Regions from separate parts of the Bacillus sp. ISL-46 genome, predicted to be linked through region 1. Evidence: a T-box and tRNA genes for the amino acid it is inferred to sense, from the RefSeq annotation. Region 1 holds a T-box; the other regions hold tRNA genes.
What was found. A T-box is a leader RNA that pairs with one kind of tRNA and senses whether it is charged. The one in region 1 lies ahead of argS (arginine--tRNA ligase), so its partner is inferred to be a tRNA-Arg.
Positions count from the first base shown of each region.

Region 1 (3,284 bases):
TGGAAAATTACTGCTCCAACACCGACCTGTTTAGCCACATCCTCTTTGTTTGTGAGATTTGGATTTTTCACTTCAATATTATGCCTAGCCATCGCAATTGATTCATTTAAGACCTCTTCTAATAAAACTACCTTGCCTTTTCGCGTGGACATTTTCTTTCCATCTTTTAGCATCAACCCGAATGGAATATGATGCATTTGTTTCGACCAATCGTAGCCCATCTTTGCTAACACAGCCATTAACTGTTTGAAATGGAGGCTTTGTTCATGGCCAACCACATATAAGGATTGGACAAATTGGTATTCCTCCTGGCGATAAAGAGCCGCCGCTAAATCTCGGGTCGCATACAGCGTTGCCCCATCAGATTTTTTGATCAGGCATGGCGGCAGCTGTTCTTCGGTGAGCTCGACCACCTGTGCCTGTTCGGATTCGACCAATAGCTGTTTTTCTTCAAGAAGCTTGACGACACGCTCCATTTTGTCATTATAAAAGGCTTCGCCGGCATAAGAGTCAAATTCGACATTCATTAACTGGTATATTCGCGAAAACTCTTTTAATGACTCATCACGAAACCATTTCCAGAGTTTTAATGCTTGTTCGTCTCCATCTTCTAGTCTTTTAAACCAGCTGCGCCCTTGGTCTTCAAGGCTTGGATTCGTCTCCGCTTCTTCATGAAATTTTATATACAGGGTTAATAGCTCTTTAATCGGATTCTGTTTGACCTTTTCGGCATTTCCCCATAACTGATAGGCAGTGATCAGCTTCCCGAACTGTGTCCCCCAGTCACCAAGATGATTGATTTTAATGGGCTTGTAACCACATTTCTCGACAATTAATGCGAGCGAATTGCCAATCACGGTTGAACGCAAATGTCCCATTGAAAAGGGTTTAGCAATATTAGGGGAGGACATGTCGATGGTGACAGCACCTCCGTTCCCAAACGTAAGCGCACCATACTTCCCTTTTGCTGAGATGATATCATTCACTACTTTTTCAGAAGCCGTCTTTTTGTTTAGAAAGAGATTAAGATAGGCTCCCACCACTTCTACTTTTTCAAAAATGGGAGAGTTAATCTTCTTACTTAATTCCTCTGCAATTAGATTGGGGGATTTTCTTTTCACCTTCGCTAGTGTAAAACAGGGAAAGGCTAAATCACCGAGCTCTTGGTTCTTAGGTTTTTCAATCATCAGTTCCAGTTCTGTTTGTGAAATCTCATGGTCAAGCACTTCATGTAAAATGGCTGCAAGCTCCTGCTTAAAATTCATCTTTAAGACCTCCATTTATCTTTTAAAAAACAAAAAACTCCCGTCTCTACTAAAAGAGACGAGAGTTCATAATCCCGCGGTACCACTCTAATTGTTCAAAAGAACCAGCTTTCCTTTGTAACGGAGGATCCTCCGGCATACCCTACTCGAGTTCAGGTACACATCTCAAAAGTGCGCTTCATTATCTGTTCTGTTTCAGGCTCCCACCACCCCTGAATCGCTGGTACATCATAGATAACTACTCTCTTTATCATTGATTTTATCCGAATTTATTATCCGTATTATACTGGATTAAAATGGATTTTTCCAGTGATTTTGATTATTTTTTACATTCAGGTAATCCTACAACTAAAGGAGGGATTTTTATGGTGAGAAGAAGAAATAAAATCCTTGTCCCCGAGGCGCGCAATGGCTTAGATGCGTTGAAAGCGAAGGTCGCGAATACCGGGAACCCTGAGGATGCGAAATTTGAAGCAGCAGAAGAAGTGGGTGTTCCATTAATGAAGGGCTATAATGGTCAGCTCACGTCTGAACAGGCCGGTAAGGTTGGCGGCAGGCTGGGTGGCAGCATGGTCCGTGAGTTGGTCAAAATGGCACAAGAAAACTTAGCGAAGAAAAAGTAACGCCCGGGGCCTAAATTTGTTAGGTCCCCTTTTAATTTTTGGCTGTGTTAAAGGTCATTGTTGATTTTATAGCAAAGTTGATTGGTGCAAAAATCAACAGCCAAGTTTAACAGAGCAAAATTTTTAAAAAAAGTTTGACAATTTTGTGACAATTGATAGAATATTCTTACAAGGAGTTGATGGTGATGCAGGAAAAACACTTAAAGAGTATCTTCACATTTAAGAAAACAGCAATCTTTGGAAGCGGCCTAGGGCTCATTCTTATTTTGTTAGGTCAATTTGTAAACGGTTACAGTAATACTTATTTCTTAACTGCACTAGGATTTGGAATACTTGCCGGTTCTGTGGTCAATTACCTTTTTGGAACATTTTTAAGTTTAATGGAAGAACTCACTGGCAGCCGTAATAAGAATAGGCCAAAAATTGCCACTGCTTCAAAAAATATTTATCTTTTAAAATAAGAAATCGGTAGCGCCACTTAGTGTCGCACCAACTAGCTAAAAGACTTGTATAGAGGTACACACAAGTCTTTTTTTATGTGGACAAACCTTTTACTAAAAATACTTTCATGATTTCCGCGATTTGTTCCGAGCTCAGCGGCTGATGATTTCTTTCCCAGTCTGAAACTAGGGCAATATACATTTTTAAAAGAAGAAAGCTGGTAATTTCGGTGTCGTTCGGTGGGATTGCCCCTTTCGTGATAGCCGTGTCAATTTTCTGCTTTAAATAGGCAATGATTTCATCCTCAACATGCTGCAGCATTTCCGAAACCGCTAGAGTCCCCATTTCCGCTTCCTCTTGGACCAATTTAATCATCAGTTGGTGCTGAGCGCGAAACTCTAATAAACGATAAAGTGCCCGATGCACGTTTTCTGTGAAGGGTAACTCTGGTTCGATGACGGATTCTGCCTCAGCAATCATTTCTTTGACCAAAGTGGAAATAATCTCTTCGAATAATTCTTCTTTGTTTTTAAAAAAAGTATAAATCGTCCCTTTGCCAACATTGGCCAGTTTTGCGACTTGATCCATTGTTGTTGCTTTATAGCCAAATAATGAAAAAGACTTGGTTGCCGCTTCTACAATCATCTTTCTTCTATCTGTTGCCATGTCCACACCCCTACTGACCATTTCAGTTTTTCAGTCATTTGTTTAAATATAACATAAGATAGGTTTAGTTTCCAAATAGGTCAAAAGTAAAGCCGAGTTCCCTCATAAATAGGAACTCGGCTATTGTTTTACGAACCCGTGGAGCGATAATGTTTTACCCCAACTTGCCAGACAAGGAGACACGGGAGAATAAACAAGCTGCCAGCTGCCGGGATCAGCATATATAGGAGGTCGTTCCCACTGTTCTTCCCTAGAATAAACAACAACGGTAGATAATTCACCGTTCCAA
Region 1 covers NZ_JAGGQR010000025.1:24,587-27,870, forward strand. The annotation lists gene argS (arginine--tRNA ligase) at 1-1,265, opposite strand, end outside; T-box leader at 1,317-1,528, opposite strand; gene J7E67_RS14340 (alpha/beta-type small acid-soluble spore protein) at 1,634-1,888, shown strand; gene J7E67_RS14345 (hypothetical protein) at 2,074-2,349, shown strand; gene J7E67_RS14350 (TetR/AcrR family transcriptional regulator) at 2,423-2,995, opposite strand; gene J7E67_RS14355 (ABC transporter permease) at 3,124-3,284, opposite strand, start outside.

Region 2 (3,284 bases), on a different contig from region 1:
ATTGGTGGCTTTTCTATGTTATGTGACTAACGGGGCAACATTCCTTTAATAAGAGAACTGGAAAAAGACAAGTTTGTGAAGAAGTGTACTTAAAGTAACTGGCTTTACTTTAATAAACTATGATCGTCAAAAATGGCGGTCATTTTTTTTACTTTAGAATATGTAGTTAAGAATAGGAACGTATATATGATGGATCAGTAACTTAATGGGGCACTGGATGACGAAAGAGGGTTATATTTTATTACCATGTGCCTGATGATGGAAGCCTATGACGTGGAATCCGAAGCCTTGACGCATTACAAAAGATGATATTAATCGGTTCAATTTAGGGTGGTAACTATGACTAATAAATTTAGCAAGTAGGCCGTGCTAAAATCGTCTGAAAACCCATTCGTATCAAGGGTTAGAGGCGTATAGGTCTTAAGAGAAAGTATATGACGTAATAACCTTCGCCTATCGGCTCGGTGATGTAACCAAAGCTTATCAGCTTCAGTAACATCTAAAGATTATATAGATTATGTTCTAATAGAAGACTGCATAAGCAGGATTCAACTGAGCGTTAGCGAGGTTTAGTATTACGACATGACGATTAACGATTATACGTTAAACATAACCATAATAAAATCGTTATTTTACGTATGAGGTGAACCGATGAATACGCTAATAAAAGTAGATAATTGAGTTATTCGTTGTAAACTGTTAATGCAGCTGTGCGGTCCTTTTTACATATTAATGTAATTTATTTAACTCCACAATTTGGTAAGGAGGATGGTAAAATGAGACTAATAGAAAGGCTTATCACTCGCCCTTGAGAGGAGCTTGTTAAATGACTGATTTAACTTTTATTCAAAAGGAGAAGAATTATTGTGTTTGAAGACGTATTCTTATTACTAGCTATCTTTCTCTTATCTATTCTTGCCGTTTATGCTTATCAATCAAAAAAAAGACAAGAAGAGCTCGAAGCATATGAAGCACGTTTAAGTGAAGCTGGCATTAGAGAAATTGACCTAATGGACGGTGTTGAGTTTGAACAATATCGAGGTGTCCTACAGTTACAAAACTCTGTCCTACAGTCATAAAAACCACGTCCTACAGCTAACGAAAAAAAAAACGCAATGTCACGTGATTGTCCCGTATGATTGAACGGAAACAAATACGATAACACAGCGTTTCTTAAAAAGATGTCCCAGAGAGGATTCGAACCTCCGACCTACAGTTTAGGAAACTGTTGCTCTATCCTACTGAGCTACTGAGACAAATAAAATAGGAACGTTATTTATTATAATTTGTTAATTCTAAAAGGTCAATAAAAAGTTGAGATTATTGAATTGGCAGGTCTCTGGCCACTTCGTTTTTTTTCGCAGTCTTTTCACGGAAGATCAACCAGACGATTAGACTAAGCCCAATTAATAGTCCTTCAAGCGATAAAATGTACCATGGATAAGGTCCTAAAACATCTAATAAACTCGCACTGTCAGGTTTATGACTTAAGAACATATAATTTCCGTCTACCAGTTTATTGATCAACATAATAATCGGCATTAACACATTCAAAAAGATACATAATTTTAATACAGACCAAATCGTCGGTCGGTATCCCTTTGCCCATGTAAAATAAAGTGGCACCCAGATCTCCATCAAATGTGTATAAAAGAAATGGAAAAATCGAAAATGCGGGAAATCATAATTTAATGATGGTGTTAATAACGCCTGAGATGCGCCTAATAATGCAGTGAATAATAAAATCTCATAGATTATTTTTTTCTTAGTTAACAATAAAATGACGGTTAATATCAGACTAATACTGCACAATTCTAATGGGATGGCGTGACTGACATCCCAACTTCCATTTAAAAGCATCCAGGTATGATAAGTCGTTTCCATGATGATTAGTGAAATAGCGACCCCGATTTCAGTTCGTCTCCATTCATTAGCCTTCAATTTATCTCTAAACATGAATAGGCAGACTGAAACTAAGAGTAAGATAGAGATAATAACAAAGTGACTTGCAGAAAACATCTCAAAATCAAAGTTTTTGTTACTGCGGCCAAAAACTCCATCCATCTTACCACCACCCCTGTAGACAATAATCAAAACAATTATCAATTGTAAATTAATGCTAGTTTTACCTTAATAATTATATTCGATGGGATTTGCTTTTACTCCTCTTAAGAAATTTTAATTATTTCCTTTTTGATTATGATTAGGTTTTTTCTTCCTAATAAAGTCTTCTCGAATTATGGTATAATAATTTGTCGAAGAAAATCGAAAGTCTTTATTTAGTGGAGGTCATTATGGCTGCATATACGCCGATGATACAGCAATACTTAACAGTTAAGGCAGATTACCAAGATGCCTTTTTATTTTTTCGTTTAGGCGATTTTTATGAAATGTTTTTTGACGATGCGATTAAAGCTTCGCAAGAATTAGAAATAACTTTAACGAGCAGACAAGGTGGCACGGATGACCGAATTCCGATGTGCGGCGTTCCCTACCATGCGGCACCGAACTATATTGAACAACTCATTTCAAAAGGCTACAAAGTGGCCATTTGTGAGCAAGTGGAAGACCCGAAACTGACCAAAGGGATGGTGAAAAGGGAAGTTGTCCAATTGATCACACCGGGAACAGTGATGGAGGGCAAGGGGTTAAATGATAAAGAGAATAACTATATTGCCTCGATCACAAGCTTTGATGACCAAACCTATGGTTTTGCCTACAATGATATCTCAACCGGTGAAAGCCGGGTTACGTTATTATCGAATAATTTTGACGATGTCTTAAATGAGTTAGCTGTTTTAAGTGCAAAGGAAGTCGTTGTCTCTAGCAGTTTTGACGGAGAGCTACAGAAGAAGCTACGAGAACGCGATGTACTAGCGATTTCATTTGAAGATAATAGTTCAATAGATATCAATTATTCGCATTTACTTCAAGATTTGAATCAAGAAAAATTAAAGCAATCCATCGCAAGACTTTTTAACTATTTATACCGGTCACAAAAAAGAAGTTTGGACCATCTTCAGCCAGTCACTACCTATCAAATCCATCAATTTATGAAAATTGATTACTATTCAAAGCGCAATCTTGAACTTACGGAAACGATTCGTTCTAAAGGCAAGAAAGGTTCATTATTATGGCTCCTTGATGAGACGATGACCGCAATGGGCGGAAGAATGTTAAAACACTGGATCGATCGCCCGTTAATCAATCAGAATGAAATTGAATCACGTCAAACCATCGTTGAAGTCCTGATGTCTTATTATTTCGAGCGTCAGGAACTTCGT
Region 2 covers NZ_JAGGQR010000026.1:23,243-26,526, forward strand. The annotation lists gene J7E67_RS14605 (hypothetical protein) at 867-1,079, shown strand; tRNA gene J7E67_RS14610 (tRNA-Arg) at 1,183-1,256, opposite strand; gene J7E67_RS14615 (YwaF family protein) at 1,321-2,064, opposite strand; gene mutS (DNA mismatch repair protein MutS) at 2,295-3,284, shown strand, end outside.
Region 2: it encodes a tRNA-Arg, which carries the amino acid that the T-box ahead of argS (arginine--tRNA ligase) is inferred to sense. The anticodon was not compared.

Region 3 (3,284 bases), on a different contig from region 1:
AGCCGCAGTTAGTCCTTCATTTACTTTTTCCGCACTTACTTCAACCGTAAGAACGCCGCGGTTACCTTCTAATTTTTCCCATTTCGCTGTTGTCATACCTTTTCCCTCCAACAATCTATTCTCATATCATTCGTAACGAATTTGAGTTTGGAAATAACTTGTCCATCAAGCTATTATCCTTCTTTTAAATGTGTTTTTTACACAATGCAACCACTACATTATAACATAGGTTTATTTTCTTTCAACAGCGAAGCTTATATATTAGGATAAGAAATTTTCTCAATTACCTCAATCATCGCGATAGCTTCTTCTATTTCCTCCACTGGAACTTCATATTCTCCGGACAAGTGATGTATCTTTATGTCCATACCTAGGTAATATTCGGCCAAGTGGTGAAAGGCTGCAGCCCAAGCAGCAGTGCTTTTCGGCTGCAATTCGAAAGGATAGCTAATAAAAAAATTTCGTTCTGCCATTCTGAAGCTGTTTTCAAAAAGAACGGGGTCTTCACTTTCCAATCGAGCCTCTAATAAAGCCTTTACCTCTTTCAATCTTGGTTCTTCCCTAACTTCTGGAAGATGTGTGGGAATAACTTTTTTCTCCATCTCAAATTTCATGACAGATAATTCTGTATCAATTTCCTGTTCTTTTAAAAAAGATAACAGGATTGTTTTAAGGAATGGATGACCTGCTTCTGCTGCTAAATATTCGGCAATCTCAGGAAGGTAGGGGCGAATGTTTTTCTCAGCCAAGCTCGAAACGAGGAGCATTTGTTCGTTTAGATTATCAATCGAAAAAAGGTTTAGTTCATGAACGTTTGTTTCCTCAGGGGTGATGTCATATGTATTTGATTCTGTGTCTGGGTCTGGGTCTGGTTGACGGTTTTCTGCCATTCTCCTGCTGAATTGCAGGATGGTTAAAAAGTGGTCATGTTTTTCAGGCGGAATCTCTTTTTCTTCTAATAAGACTTCAATTGTTGCTACAATTTCCTGGTATTCATGAAGCTGGATCAGGACCGTCAAATAGAGATCGACCATTTGCAAATAGTCCCCAATTCCTTTATGAAGCATTTCTTTGGCAAGTGCTTTTGCTTTTTGAAAAGAAGATGCTTCAAAATAAGCCAGAACCAAACCAATCAATATTTCGTCATTGTCAGGATCATGTTCTCTGGCTTCTTCCAAAAGGTTTATCGCTTCGTTGAATTTTTTCTTTTCAAGGTTTTCCAGACCTTTGTCAGTTAATCTTTTTTCAAGTCCGGGAAAAAAGATCACATTATCTATTCTTTTCACAGGTTCCCGTTTTTTCATAAAATCCGTCCTTATGATAGTCTTGGAACATAGTTTAGCATAAATAGAAGGCAAAAAAAACTCACCAGCAATGGTGACTGATTTCTATTCGTTGAATTTGATTATACGTGACCTTAAACTTGGTCTCATCACCTTTACGGTCACATAGAACCTCTTTATATGACCGTAACCTTCGCTGCATCACCTTTACAGTCATATAGAACTATAAATATTGTTTTGACAACTAATAAACAGAAAAAAACTCACTTATAAAAGTGAGTTTTTTTCTACCATGTAGTATAGCGTCCCAGGAGAGATTCGAACTCCCGACCCACGCCTTAGAAGGGCGTTGCTCTATCCAGCTGAGCTACTGGGACATATAAGTTGTTTAAGACAAGATTTATTATATTACCGTAATATCAAAAAGTCAACAGACTTTCTATTATTTTTTTTAAAAAATAAAAGGGAGAGGAAATCTCCCTCGCATTTATCGAAGGGCAAATTCACGGGCAAGCTCTGAAATTTCCCGTCCATCCGCTTCAAACACTGACATTTTAACTTTCTCATCCTGCAAATCAAGAATAACATAGGTTTTTTCTAAGCGTTCCCTCGGCAAGCGAATGCTGCCTGGATTTAAAAATAAGGTACCATCTATCACTTCCGCACCAAGGACATGCGAGTGGCCAAAACAGACGATATCGGCGTTTACTTCCTGTGCTTTATATTTAATATTCATCAAAGAAGATTTTACTGAATAAAGATGCCCATGGGTAATGAAGAATTTCTTCCCCACCGCCTCAGCCATCGTCTCCAACGGATATCCGCTGCCGAAATCACAATTTCCCCTTACCGTTATATAACCAGAAATCGCTTGATCATCAGGCATCAATTCCGAATCGCCACAATGAATCATTAAATCAACATCTTCAGAATGCCTTTCTCTTAAAACATTGAGTTCTTTCGTCAACCCATGGCTATCACTAACCACTAAAATCTTGCTCATTACTTTTCCGCTCTTTCTAAAATAGAATCCAAGACCACATCGAGCTTCTTCAATGCATTCGCACGGTGGCTGATTTTATTTTTTTCATCCGATGATAATTCGGCCATGGCTAGACTTTTCTCAGGTACATAAAAAACAGGATCATAGCCAAATCCATTGGTACCTCTTTGTTCTTCAAGAATACGACCTTCACAGGTACCTGACACCGTTATGGTTTCTTGACCTGGAACGGCGACAGCTAAAGCACAGTAGAATCGTGCGGATCGCTTTTCATCTGGAAGTCCTTTTAATTCTGACAGGACTTTATCTGTATTGTTTTGGTCATTTTTTGGTTCCCCAGCATAGCGTGCTGAATAGATTCCTGGTCTTCCTTCAAGCGCGTCCACCATCAAGCCAGAATCGTCGCCAATCACCATTTTCCCAAGTGCTTGGGAGACAGCCTCCGCCTTCAAGATCGCATTTTCTTCAAACGTCGAGCCCGTTTCGTCTACGTCGGGTATTTCAGGAAAATCAAGCAAGGTTCGGACTTCGATCCCTCTTGACGCAAAGATATGCTCAAATTCCCTCGCCTTTCCGGGATTTTTCGTCGCAATAATAACTTCTTTCATTCACAGTCGCCCCTTGTTTTGTCTTCGTGATTCTATTTTTCGGGTAATCTCTTCACCGAGTACCGCTTTTTGTTGTTCAAATAGTTCCATAAGCCCAGTTTGAGCAGCACTAAGCAGACCTTGAAGCTGCTCGTAGGAGAATGTTGATTCCTCGCCCGTTCCCTGCAGTTCAACAAATTCGCCATTTCCAGTCATGACTACATTCATATCGACCTGTGCCTTAGAATCCTCGGCATAATTTAAGTCAAGAGCAGTTTGGTTATTTTGTAAAATCCCCACACTTGTTGCAGCTAAATAATCCGTAATCGGAAACCTTGCAAACGACTTTTTCTCTGCTAAAGAATTTAAAGCGAGGGTCATCGCCACAAATGCACCGGTGATCGAGGCTGT
Region 3 covers NZ_JAGGQR010000015.1:215,132-218,415, forward strand. The annotation lists gene tig (trigger factor) at 1-96, opposite strand, end outside; gene J7E67_RS10740 (tetratricopeptide repeat protein) at 255-1,304, opposite strand; tRNA gene J7E67_RS10745 (tRNA-Arg) at 1,587-1,660, opposite strand; gene J7E67_RS10750 (metallophosphoesterase) at 1,771-2,286, opposite strand; gene J7E67_RS10755 (XTP/dITP diphosphatase) at 2,286-2,894, opposite strand; gene rph (ribonuclease PH) at 2,895-3,284, opposite strand, start outside.
Region 3: it encodes a tRNA-Arg, which carries the amino acid that the T-box ahead of argS (arginine--tRNA ligase) is inferred to sense. The anticodon was not compared.